One region of the Pseudomonas phytophila genome, then DNA from elsewhere that is predicted to be linked to it. Evidence: riboswitches for the same ligand, from Rfam matches in the RefSeq annotation. Region 1 holds a riboswitch; each other region holds the start of a gene.

The links. Region 1 has a riboswitch for cobalamin ahead of K3169_RS14770 (CbtB domain-containing protein). Riboswitches for the same ligand answer to the same signal wherever they lie in the genome.
Region 2: it holds a riboswitch for cobalamin, as region 1 does, so the genes downstream of both, K3169_RS20300 (ABC transporter substrate-binding protein) here and K3169_RS14770 (CbtB domain-containing protein) in region 1, are expected to answer to the same signal.
Region 3: it holds a riboswitch for cobalamin, as region 1 does, so the genes downstream of both, cobO (cob(I)yrinic acid a,c-diamide adenosyltransferase) here and K3169_RS14770 (CbtB domain-containing protein) in region 1, are expected to answer to the same signal.

Annotation. Positions count from the first base shown of each region.
Region 1 covers NZ_CP081201.1:3,247,201-3,250,469, forward strand. The annotation lists gene cobM (precorrin-4 C(11)-methyltransferase) at 1-192, opposite strand, end outside; gene K3169_RS14760 (cobalamin biosynthesis protein) at 230-646, opposite strand; gene K3169_RS14765 (CbtA family protein) at 853-1,560, opposite strand; gene K3169_RS14770 (CbtB domain-containing protein) at 1,570-1,755, opposite strand; cobalamin riboswitch at 1,852-2,076, opposite strand; cobalamin riboswitch at 2,134-2,373, shown strand; gene cobW (cobalamin biosynthesis protein CobW) at 2,498-3,269, shown strand, end outside.
Region 2 covers NZ_CP081201.1:4,489,739-4,493,007, reverse strand. The annotation lists gene K3169_RS20305 (FecCD family ABC transporter permease) at 1-574, opposite strand, end outside; gene K3169_RS20300 (ABC transporter substrate-binding protein) at 571-1,611, opposite strand; gene K3169_RS20295 (hypothetical protein) at 1,610-1,849, shown strand; cobalamin riboswitch at 1,814-2,009, opposite strand; gene pcsA (phosphatidylcholine synthase) at 2,221-2,940, shown strand; gene K3169_RS20285 (transposase) at 3,081-3,269, shown strand, end outside.
Region 3 covers NZ_CP081201.1:4,977,358-4,980,626, reverse strand. The annotation lists gene K3169_RS22510 (PQQ-dependent sugar dehydrogenase) at 168-1,511, opposite strand; cobalamin riboswitch at 1,614-1,832, shown strand; gene cobO (cob(I)yrinic acid a,c-diamide adenosyltransferase) at 1,930-2,541, shown strand; gene K3169_RS22500 (cobyrinate a,c-diamide synthase) at 2,552-3,269, shown strand, end outside.

The sequences.
Region 1 (3,269 bases):
CAAGGCAATGATCTGCTCCAGGTGCAGTTCGGCACTGTTGCTCACCTGAACCGCCTGATGACCCTCCAGAACGGCAGCAGGCACCAGCGAGCCTGCATAGATGATCACCGGGCAACTGCGGATCAATCGTTGGCCCTTGACCGTGATCAGCTCAGGATCGCCGGGACCCGCGCCGATGAAAAAAACCGTCATGAAGACTCCAGATGTGTAGGGGCAAAAATCGCGATTATCAGCGAATTGGCCGGGCAATGGCCAAGGCAAAGGTGACTTGAGAAGATTTCTGGCGGGGGATCAGCAGCTCGGCCGTCCCTGATTGGCTTGCCAGCGCCAGCGCTGAGCTTTCTGCGATGCCATAGCAGCCGGTGTGATCATAGGCGATTTGGGAGCGATGGCTAAGCTGCGGTTCGTAAGCGGCCAATTGTTCGGCGTTGAAGAAACTCAACGGCAAATCAAGCTGATTCGCGAGCTCCAGCAGTCCTGGCTCTCGGCTTTTCAAATCTATGGAAGCGAGGGCGCTGATGTCTTTAAGGCGCAGATTATGACTTTCAAGGCTGCGCTCGATCAGTTCCAGCAGTGCGCCCGCAGAGCAGTCGCGCTGGCAACCGAGGCCGACCACCAGGGTCGGACGCTTGTTATCAAGCAAAATATTACTCACTGAATTGAAATGCTTTTCTGCAGGCGGTCGCCCGGTGGCTCTGATACAGCGCTGCCGAGCAGCAAACGGGTGATCCTGGAGCCAACTTGTTGGCGAGACGTCGGACCTGCATCGTCAGAAATTCCGCTTCGCCAACAAGTTAGCTCCTACCGGTCCAATGTTTGCTGCGCGACAGCGTATGTCAAAGTTGCTCAAGGTCACGCTTGGTCCTGCTCAGGATTGTTACGACGGAACAGCCATGTGCTGATCAGCCCCATGGCGATCCAGAACACTGCGTTGGTCAGCAGCGAAGCCATCACGAATTGCGACTCCAGCGCCTCAGGTGCCAGGCTCTCGTGGGTTTCAGGCTGCGGTGCACCAATAAGATGAGGCACTACCAGAATCGCCACCCCCAAGGCTTTCAATAACCAGTTCTGGGCAAACACGATCAGCGCGAGCGCGACAGCCGTCGAGGCCGCGGTGCCAATCCACCAGATTTGTCGCTGATTGAGGTCCGCTGCAGCGGTGCCCGGCAGCTCGGGCGGCAGGCCCAAAGTTGGCGCCAGAGTAAACACCGCAAAGCCGGCCAGCCCCCAGAACAGGCCTTGCGAAGTCTTGCCAGGCGCTCGCAACGTGTACAACGCGGCCAGCATTAGTGCGAAACCGACGGCGACCACCAGATTGCCCCCGGTGGTCGACACGATGCGCTGCCAGCCGTCTTCCGGCGACCAGGCTTCATCATCATGCACGTGACCAGCGGGTGCGGCTTCGCCATGTGAATGCTCATGAACCTGCTCGGCAGGCGTGTTCTCGTAGGTTTCGGCTTGCAGGATCAACGGAGTGATCCAGAAACTTTGCAGCAGGGTCAACAGCAGGGCGGCGAGCAGGCCGGTGAACCCGGCCGTTTGAGCGATTCGCTTGAACATGGTCAGGTCTCAATGGCAAGGGAAGGCGGCGCTGTGCCGGGTGTCGTGAGCGGCATTGTGGACCGCTTCGATATGCGAGAACCCGGCAAAATAGACCAGGCAGGCGCCAAGAATGGCTGCGCTGATGGCGGCGGTCAGACGTTGGCTCTGGGTAGTTGCAGTGTTGGCGGAATGGCTGGTTGTACTGATCGACATGGCGCTTCCCTCTTGATGTCGGCAAGCAGGCATGCGCAGCACTATCCCACTGACGAATATCAGGGGAGTGCAACTGCGCCCGCCCACCGCGGGTTCGTTATTTGTTTCATGTCGGGCCGGTCTCCGGGCTTGCGAGGGGTTGAGCGCTGAATGGCGCCGACCTGCAAGAATCGCCTTCCCATGCCGTGATGCGCACAGTGGATCTGATTCTTCGCTCGCTTACCGTTGCGGGGGCAGCGCCGGACTTGCACAGACCAGAGGTCTGAACTCACCGGTTTCCCGTTTCACCCCGTGAGGGGCACCCGTAACAAGGCATGTAGGAGAGCATGCGCCTGCGTGGAACGTCAATCAGTTGATTGACCTGCCCGCAGTCACTGCGTAGCCTTGCGGGTTCGAGGTTCTCCAGTCTATCTGCGGGTCAGACGATTTGGAGCTAAGACGGGAACGCGGTAATGCCGCGGCTGCCCCCGCAACTGTAAGCGGTGCTGATTTATCGCACGGTCATTGCACTCTCTGTACAGCCACTGCCCGTCAAGGGCGGGAAGGCGCAATGACTGCCCTGGAAGCTTTCCATGGGTACCGCAAGCCAGGAGACCTGCCTCGATTCGGGCCTTGAGCCCGACGAATTCTCACTACAACCGGGCGGGGTGATCCGGTGGCGAATCGTATCTCTGTGGCTACACATCTGTGGCTACACAGGGTTTTCGTCCCGCTTGCCCGCCGTATTGCCAAAGGGCATCCGATGAAAACACTGGCCAAACTTCCCGTCACTATCGTTACCGGCTTCCTCGGTTCGGGCAAAACCACCTTGCTGCGCCATATGCTGGATAACGCGGAAGGTCGACGCATTGCGGTTATCGTCAATGAGTTCGGCGAGCTGGGCATCGACGGCGAAATCCTCAAACAATGCACCATTGGCTGCACTGAAGAAGAGGCGGTTGGCCGCGTTTATGAGCTGGCCAACGGCTGTCTTTGTTGCACCGTGCAGGAAGAGTTCTTCCCGGTCATGCGTGAACTGGTTGCGCGTCGTGGCGATCTGGATCACATCCTCATCGAAACTTCCGGTCTGGCCCTGCCAAAGCCACTGGTACAAGCCTTCCAGTGGCCGGAAATTCGCAATGCATGCACCGTCGATGCGGTAATTACTGTTGTCGACAGTCCGGCAGTACTTGCAGGTACGTTTGCTGCATTCCCTGATCAGGTCGACGCTCAGCGCAAGCTCGATCCGAACCTGGATCATGAGTCGCCATTGCATGAGCTGTTCGCCGATCAACTGGCCAGCGCCGATCTGGTCATCCTCAACAAGTCCGACATGATGGACGCGGCCGGTCTGGCTGCGGTGCGCGCTGAAGTCTCCGAAGAGCTGCCGCCTGCGGTCAAGGTCATCGAAGCCAGCAGCGGTCGTCTGCCGATCAATGTCTTGCTGGGGTTGGGGGCTGAATCCGAGCAGCATATCGATGGCCGCAAGACCCATCATGATCACCACGAAGGCGATGATCATGATGACCACGACC
Region 2 (3,269 bases), 1.2 Mb from region 1:
CGCGTGCCTGTTCGGAGTTGGCCGACTTGGTGATCAGGAAGGAGGTCAGGGCGTTGAACAGTTGCGAACCGGCGATGCCCGCGAGAATGATCTGCCCGCTGCCACTGACCGCGCCAGTACTGCGAGCGAGCAGGGCGACCAGTACAAACGCCGCCATGGCCCCGGCAAAGGCTCCGGCTGACAAAGAGATGGCACCTGCGCCAACGCCGATGATCGCCACCAGCACCGCGCCGGTCGAGGCCCCGGCGGAGATGCCCAGCAAGTAAGGATCGGCCAGTGGGTTGCGCAGCAGTGATTGCAGGACCACACCTGAGATAGCCAGCCCTGCGCCGCATGCTGCGGCAACCAGGGCACGGGTCAGTCGGTAATTCCAGACGATGCCTTCATCGATAGGGTCCAGCACGAAACCAGCCCCCCACAATTTGTTGGCCAGCACCTGAAACACCAGTGACAGGCTGATTGGCGTCTCACCAATCGCAATGCCCGCGACGATCGCCACCAGCAAAACGGCCAGCACCCAGGCCCCGTGCAGGCAAATCTTGCGCAACAAGCGACCGGCGAACTGAGCTGTCATGGGTGCAGATCGAATTTGTCGATGGCGTCCGCCAGTTCATCGATGCCGTCGAACGTGCGAATCGTCGCTTCCATGGCTTGTGCGTCGAGAATCACGATCCGGTTGTGCTTCACCGCGTCCATGTTTTTGGTGACTGGATCGGTCTTGAGGAATTCCAGTTTTTTCTGGAAGTCATCGGCCGGAAAGCGGCGGCGGTCCATGCGTGCCAGTACCAGAATGGTCGGGTTGGCCTTGGCGATGGTTTCCCAGCCGACCGTCGGCCATTCCTCATCGGACTGCACGATGTTGCGGATGCCCAGGGTGTCCATCATGAACGCCGGAATGCCCTTGCGTCCGGCGACATAAGGGTCAACATTCAGGTCGGCGCTGGAAAACCAGAACACTGCCGAGGCGTCTTTCAGGTGTTTGCCTTTGACGCTGGCCTGAGCCTTGGCAAGGCGCGCCTGCAGGTCGGCGTTCAACTCGGCACCGCGAGCCTGGACATCGAAGATTTGTGCCAGTTGCGTGACGGTCTTGTACAGGCTGTCAATCGAGAACGGACGCAGGCGCGTGCCGTCCGCCCCCACCAGATTGTCCTTGCCTTCGCAGTCCGACGGCATGAGGTAGGTGGGGATTTTCATTTCGTTGAATTGCTGTCGGGTGCCGACCACGCCTTGGGGACCCACCATCCATTCGAATTGTACTGCGACCAGTTCCGGACGCTTGTTGATCACCGCTTCGAAGCTGGGATCGTTATCGGCCAGACGCGGGATTTTGTCGTTGAGGTCCTTGAACCGGGGCAGCACGTTGTTGAACCACAGTGACGTACCGACCACTTTGTCGCCCAGCCCGAGGGAGTAAAGGATTTCAGTGGCCGACTGGCCAATGGTCACCGCTTTGCCGGGTGCTTTGGCGAAGGTCAGCGGCACGCCGCAGTTATCGAGGGTCAACGGGTAGGTTGTCTGTGTGGCGGAGATTTGTGGGGCAGGGTTGGCCGCCAGCGTCAGCGCAGAAAAACCCAGACCGGCAAGCAGCACAGCAAAACGAGGCAAAGACATGAAAAACGATCTCCATTCGAACGGTTATCCGCACGATGGTGTTCTGGCTGGATACACATCACGACTTGCTGCTGGCATAGGTCCGGCAGGGTCAATCAGTCACGGCTATTTCGCCGTGCTGACGGATGTACTCCCCGGACACCCCGCCGGTGGGTCAGTTGCCAGAAAGCGCGACCGCTTGACGGGTTGTCCCGCAACGGCGATGCAGCTTCCTGATGTCGGCAGGTCTCCTGACTGACGCATCATCGCCGTGCTCGGGCCTTCCCGGAGTGACCCAGTGGCATCGATGGAGCAGGGCTCAGCGCCTACAGTTGCGGGGGCAGTTCCGGTTGACGACCTTGAGGTCATCACGGATTCCCTATTAATCCCGTTTGGAAACCGACGGGCGGCATGGTAATGGATATGCTTAAAAGAGTGGGGATTTTTCCTGTATCAGCCGTTGGCAGACAGTTTTTTATCGTACGTTTCGCTTGCTCGGCGCATGATGCAAGCCTTTAATGGCCGGGTGTTAACACCGTCCGGCGGTGAACCTTATCGACCGATAGCCGGTCGATAGTCCGTCCAACCAGGTTTACACTGGTCCGCTTCACCTTTTGGAGACATTTTCCTGTGATATCGACTCAACGAGTGGCCTGGCTTAAAGCCTGGGGTGCCCACGGTTTTACCGCCACCGGCGTGGTCATCGCATTCCTGGCGACCATTGCCCTGTTCGATGATCAGGCCAAAGCCTGCCTGTTGTGGCTAGGCCTGGCACTGGCGGTAGACGGCGTCGATGGCTCGCTCGCACGCAAATTCAACGTGCAATCCGTGTTGCCGGGCTTTGACGGTTCGGTACTGGACCTGGTCATTGACTACCTGACGTATGTGTTTATTCCTGCGTTGTTCATTTATAGCTACATTCCGTTGCCGCCTTATACGCTGTTACTGAGCACGGCGATCATTCTGGTCTCGTCGCTGTTCTGTTTCTGCAATCTGGAAATGAAGAGCAAGGACAATTACTTCCAAGGCTTCCCTGCGGCCTGGAACGTGGTGGCGCTGTGTCTGTACATCATTCAGCCGACACCTTGGGTGACCTTCCTGACGATTATCGGTCTGGCATTGCTGACCGTGACCAGAATGAAGTTTCTACACCCATTCAGAGTGCGTCGTTTCATGCCGCTGAACATCCTGGTCACTACGATCTGGTTGATCACCAGTGCGTTGCTGATCATCAACCACCCGCATAACGGGCCAGTGGTCATGGGCATATGGTTCACGATGTCGGCTTACTTTATCGGCATCTGCCTGTGGCGTACGTCGCTGGAATATTGGGGTAAGTGGCGGGCTTGACGGGCTAGCCACACAGTCTTCATCGCGAGCAAGCTCGGCTCCTACAGGATCGCGCTAAACCTGTAGGAGCCGAGCTGAACTGGCTTAATGATCCCGGACACCTCTTAAGGGCGATATGATTCGCCCAATCAGGAGGTTCCATGCAAGAGCGAAAGACCTACACCCGCGAGTTCAAGCAACGTGCTGCGAGCATGGTTCTTGATGACAACTGCTCAGTTCCCGATGTCTGTGCATCGATGGAGGTTGGCCGTACGGCTCTGCGCCGCTGGGTTGATCAGGTTCGTAAAGAGCGTCAGAAAGGGCAGCCAGTAGCAGGTACCAAGGCAATC
Region 3 (3,269 bases), 1.7 Mb from region 1:
ATCCCCAGAGTGTCAGCTGGATTTGCACTGACTGGTACATCGTCATCGCGAGCAAGCTCACTCCTACAGTTGGAATTCGATCTTCTGTAGGAGTGAGCTTGCTCGCGATGGCGTCAGTGGACTTACCGTAATCTGAAGGCATGCCCCCGATCCAGCGATCCTTAGGGCTAAGGCTTCAAACCCGCCTGTTGTGCCTTCGCTCCCGTCACCCGCCAGATTTTGTTGCCCACATCATCGGCCACCAGCAAGCCACCCTGATGGTCATTCACCACGCCAACCGGGCGGCCCTGTGCTTTTTCGTCGGCGTTGAGGAAGCCGCTCAGCAGGTCGATTGGCGTACCAGCTGGTCTGCCGTCTTTGAATGGCACGAACAGCACCTTGTATCCGCTGTGTGGTTTGCGGTTCCACGAGCCGTGCTGGCCGATGAACATCCCTTCGTTAAACGGTGCAGGCAAGGTTTTGCCGTCGGCGAAGACCAGGCCTAGCGAGGCCGTGTGCGGACCCACCGCGAAGTCAGGCGCGATCGCTTTGGCAACCAGCTCCGGATTTTGTGGTTTAACCCTCTCATCCACATGCTGGCCGTAATAGCTGTACGGCCAGCCGTAAAAGGCTCCGTCCTGAACCGAGGTCACGTAGTCAGGCACAAGGTCACTGCCGATTTCGTCGCGCTCGTTGACCGCGGTCCACAACTTGCCCGTGGTCGGCTCCCAGTCCATGCCGTTCGGGTTGCGCAGACCCGAGGCGAAGATGCGGTGGGTTTTGCTCGCCGGGTCTACTTCCCAGATTGCTGCCCGACCTTCTTCAGCTGCCATGCCGTTTTCCGCCACGTTGCTGTTCGAGCCAACCGTTACGTAAAGCTTGCTGCCGTCTTTGCTGGCGATGACGTTTTTGGTCCAGTGGTGATTCAGCGTACCGCCGGGCAAATCGACGATTTTGGTCGGTTGCGCGGTGATCGCCGTCTGTCCATCTTTATAGGGGAAGCTGATCAGCCGGTCGGTATCGGCCACATAGAGCGTGTTACCCACCATCGTCATGCCAAACGGCGAGTTGAGGTTTTCCAGAAACACGGTGCGGGTTTCTGCCACGCCGTCGTGATCCTTGTCGCGCAACAGGGTAATCCGGTTAGGGCTGGGCACGCCGGCCCCGGCGCGGCCCATGACTTTCTTCATGACCCAGCCACGGACGCCTTGATCGTCATCGGGTTTGGGCGGGGAATTGGTTTCGGCAACCAGCACATCGCCATTGGGCAACACATACAGCCAGCGCGGGTGATCGAGGTTTTCAGCGAAGGCGGCGACCTGGGTGCCCGGGGCCGCAACTGGTTTGCCACCCTGCGGCCAGCCGACGGCCGGGGCGATGTTGACCGTTGGGATCAGGGTTGTGTTGGGCTCCGGCAACTTCGGAGACGGGCCTGTTCCGTCCGTGACTTGCAGGGTCGAGGACTCGCCACAGCCCGCGAGGCCAGCGGCGAGCACGAGCAAGACGGCGTAGTGCGGTTTGAGCGTGAACATGGTGGATCTCCGTAACGGGCAGTGGTGCAGTAAGCGGTAGAGGCCCTCACGCGGTTGAGGTTCAACCCCTGTGTTGATTGACGCTCCGGGGGCAAGGCTCTAACCTGCGCGCTTGTTTCAGGTGCTCATCGTCCGCGGACTGATCGAGTGAAACAGGGAAGCCGGTGCGCTCGCTATTTTTCGAGCTATTCCGGCGCTGCCCCCGCAACGGTAAATGAGTGAAAACTGTGCAAACTGCCACTGTGCTCAGGCATGGGAAGGCGCGCAGCCGGGTTCGCCCGCTCATGAGCCCGGAGACCGGCCTGATCCATTCAACAGCATCACGGCGGGCGATGCTCTGCGCATGACCTGTGGTCGTGCTGTCAGTCTTTGCTATGCCCTCCGTCTGCTTTCGCGTGCCCTCAAGCGGAGAGCTGAGATGAACGAATCCCCTGAACGTGACGAACGCCATCTGGCGCGCATGCTGCGCAAGAAAGCCGTCATGGACGAGCGCATTGCCAGCGCCCCTAACGAATGCGGTTTGCTGTTGGTCTTGACCGGCAATGGCAAAGGCAAAAGCAGCTCCGCGTTCGGCATGCTCGCCCGGGCCATGGGCCACGACATCCAGTGCGGCGTCGTGCAGTTCATCAAAGGCAGTCACAGCACGGGCGAAGAGTTCTTCTTTCGGCGTTTTCCGGAACAGGTCCGTTACTACGTAATGGGCGAGGGATACACCTGGGAAACCCAGGACCGTCAGCGCGATATCGCTGCGGCCGAAGCCGCTTGGGAAGTATCTCTGGAAATGCTCCGTGATCCGTCCATTGGCCTGGTGGTGCTGGACGAACTGAACATTGCCCTCAAGCACGGCTATCTGGACATCGAGCGGGTACTCAGCGACTTGCAGGCGCGTCCGCCGATGCAGCACGTGATCGTGACCGGTCGCGGCGCCAAGCCGGAAATGATCGACATGGCCGACACGGTTTCCGATATCACCGTGGTCAAGCACGCCTTCCAGTCTGGTATTCGTGCCCAGAAAGGCATTGAGCTGTGAGCGCACTGTCATGAGCGAGCCGCGTCACTGTCCGGCGGTATTGATCGCCGCGCCCGCTTCGGGTCAGGGTAAAACCACCGTCACCGCCGCATTGGCTCGCCTGCATCGCAATCAGGGCCGCAAGGTTCGCGTGTTCAAGTGTGGGCCGGATTTTCTCGACCCGATGATTCTTGAGCGGGCCAGCGGTGCGCCGGTCTATCAGCTCGACCTGTGGATGGTCGGCGCCGATGAAAGCCGTCGCCTGTTGTGGGAAGCTGCGGGCGAGGCTGATCTGATTCTGATTGAAGGCGTGATGGGCTTGTTCGACGGTACGCCGTCCAGCGCTGATCTGGCTCGTCATTTTGGTGTCCCGGTATTGGGCGTGATCGACGGTACGGCCATGGCCCAGACCTTTGGCGCATTGGCCCTGGGGCTGGCGCGCTATCAGCCGGACCTGCCGTTCGCCGGTGTGTTGGCCAACCGTGTCGGCACTGTGCGCCATGCGCAATTGCTGGAAGGCAGCCTCACCGAAGGTTTGCGCTGGTACGGCGCGTTGTCACGGGAAACCGGAATCGAGCTGCCAAGCCGTCATCTCGGCTTGGTACAAGCCAGTGAGCTGAATGACCTGGACCTGCGCCTGGACTCAGCGGCTGATGCACTGGCCAGCACCTGCGAAGTGGCCTTACCACCCGCCGTGACCTTCGCTGCTCCGGAAATTATTCCAGCCGAGCCGCTGCTTGAAGGCGTGC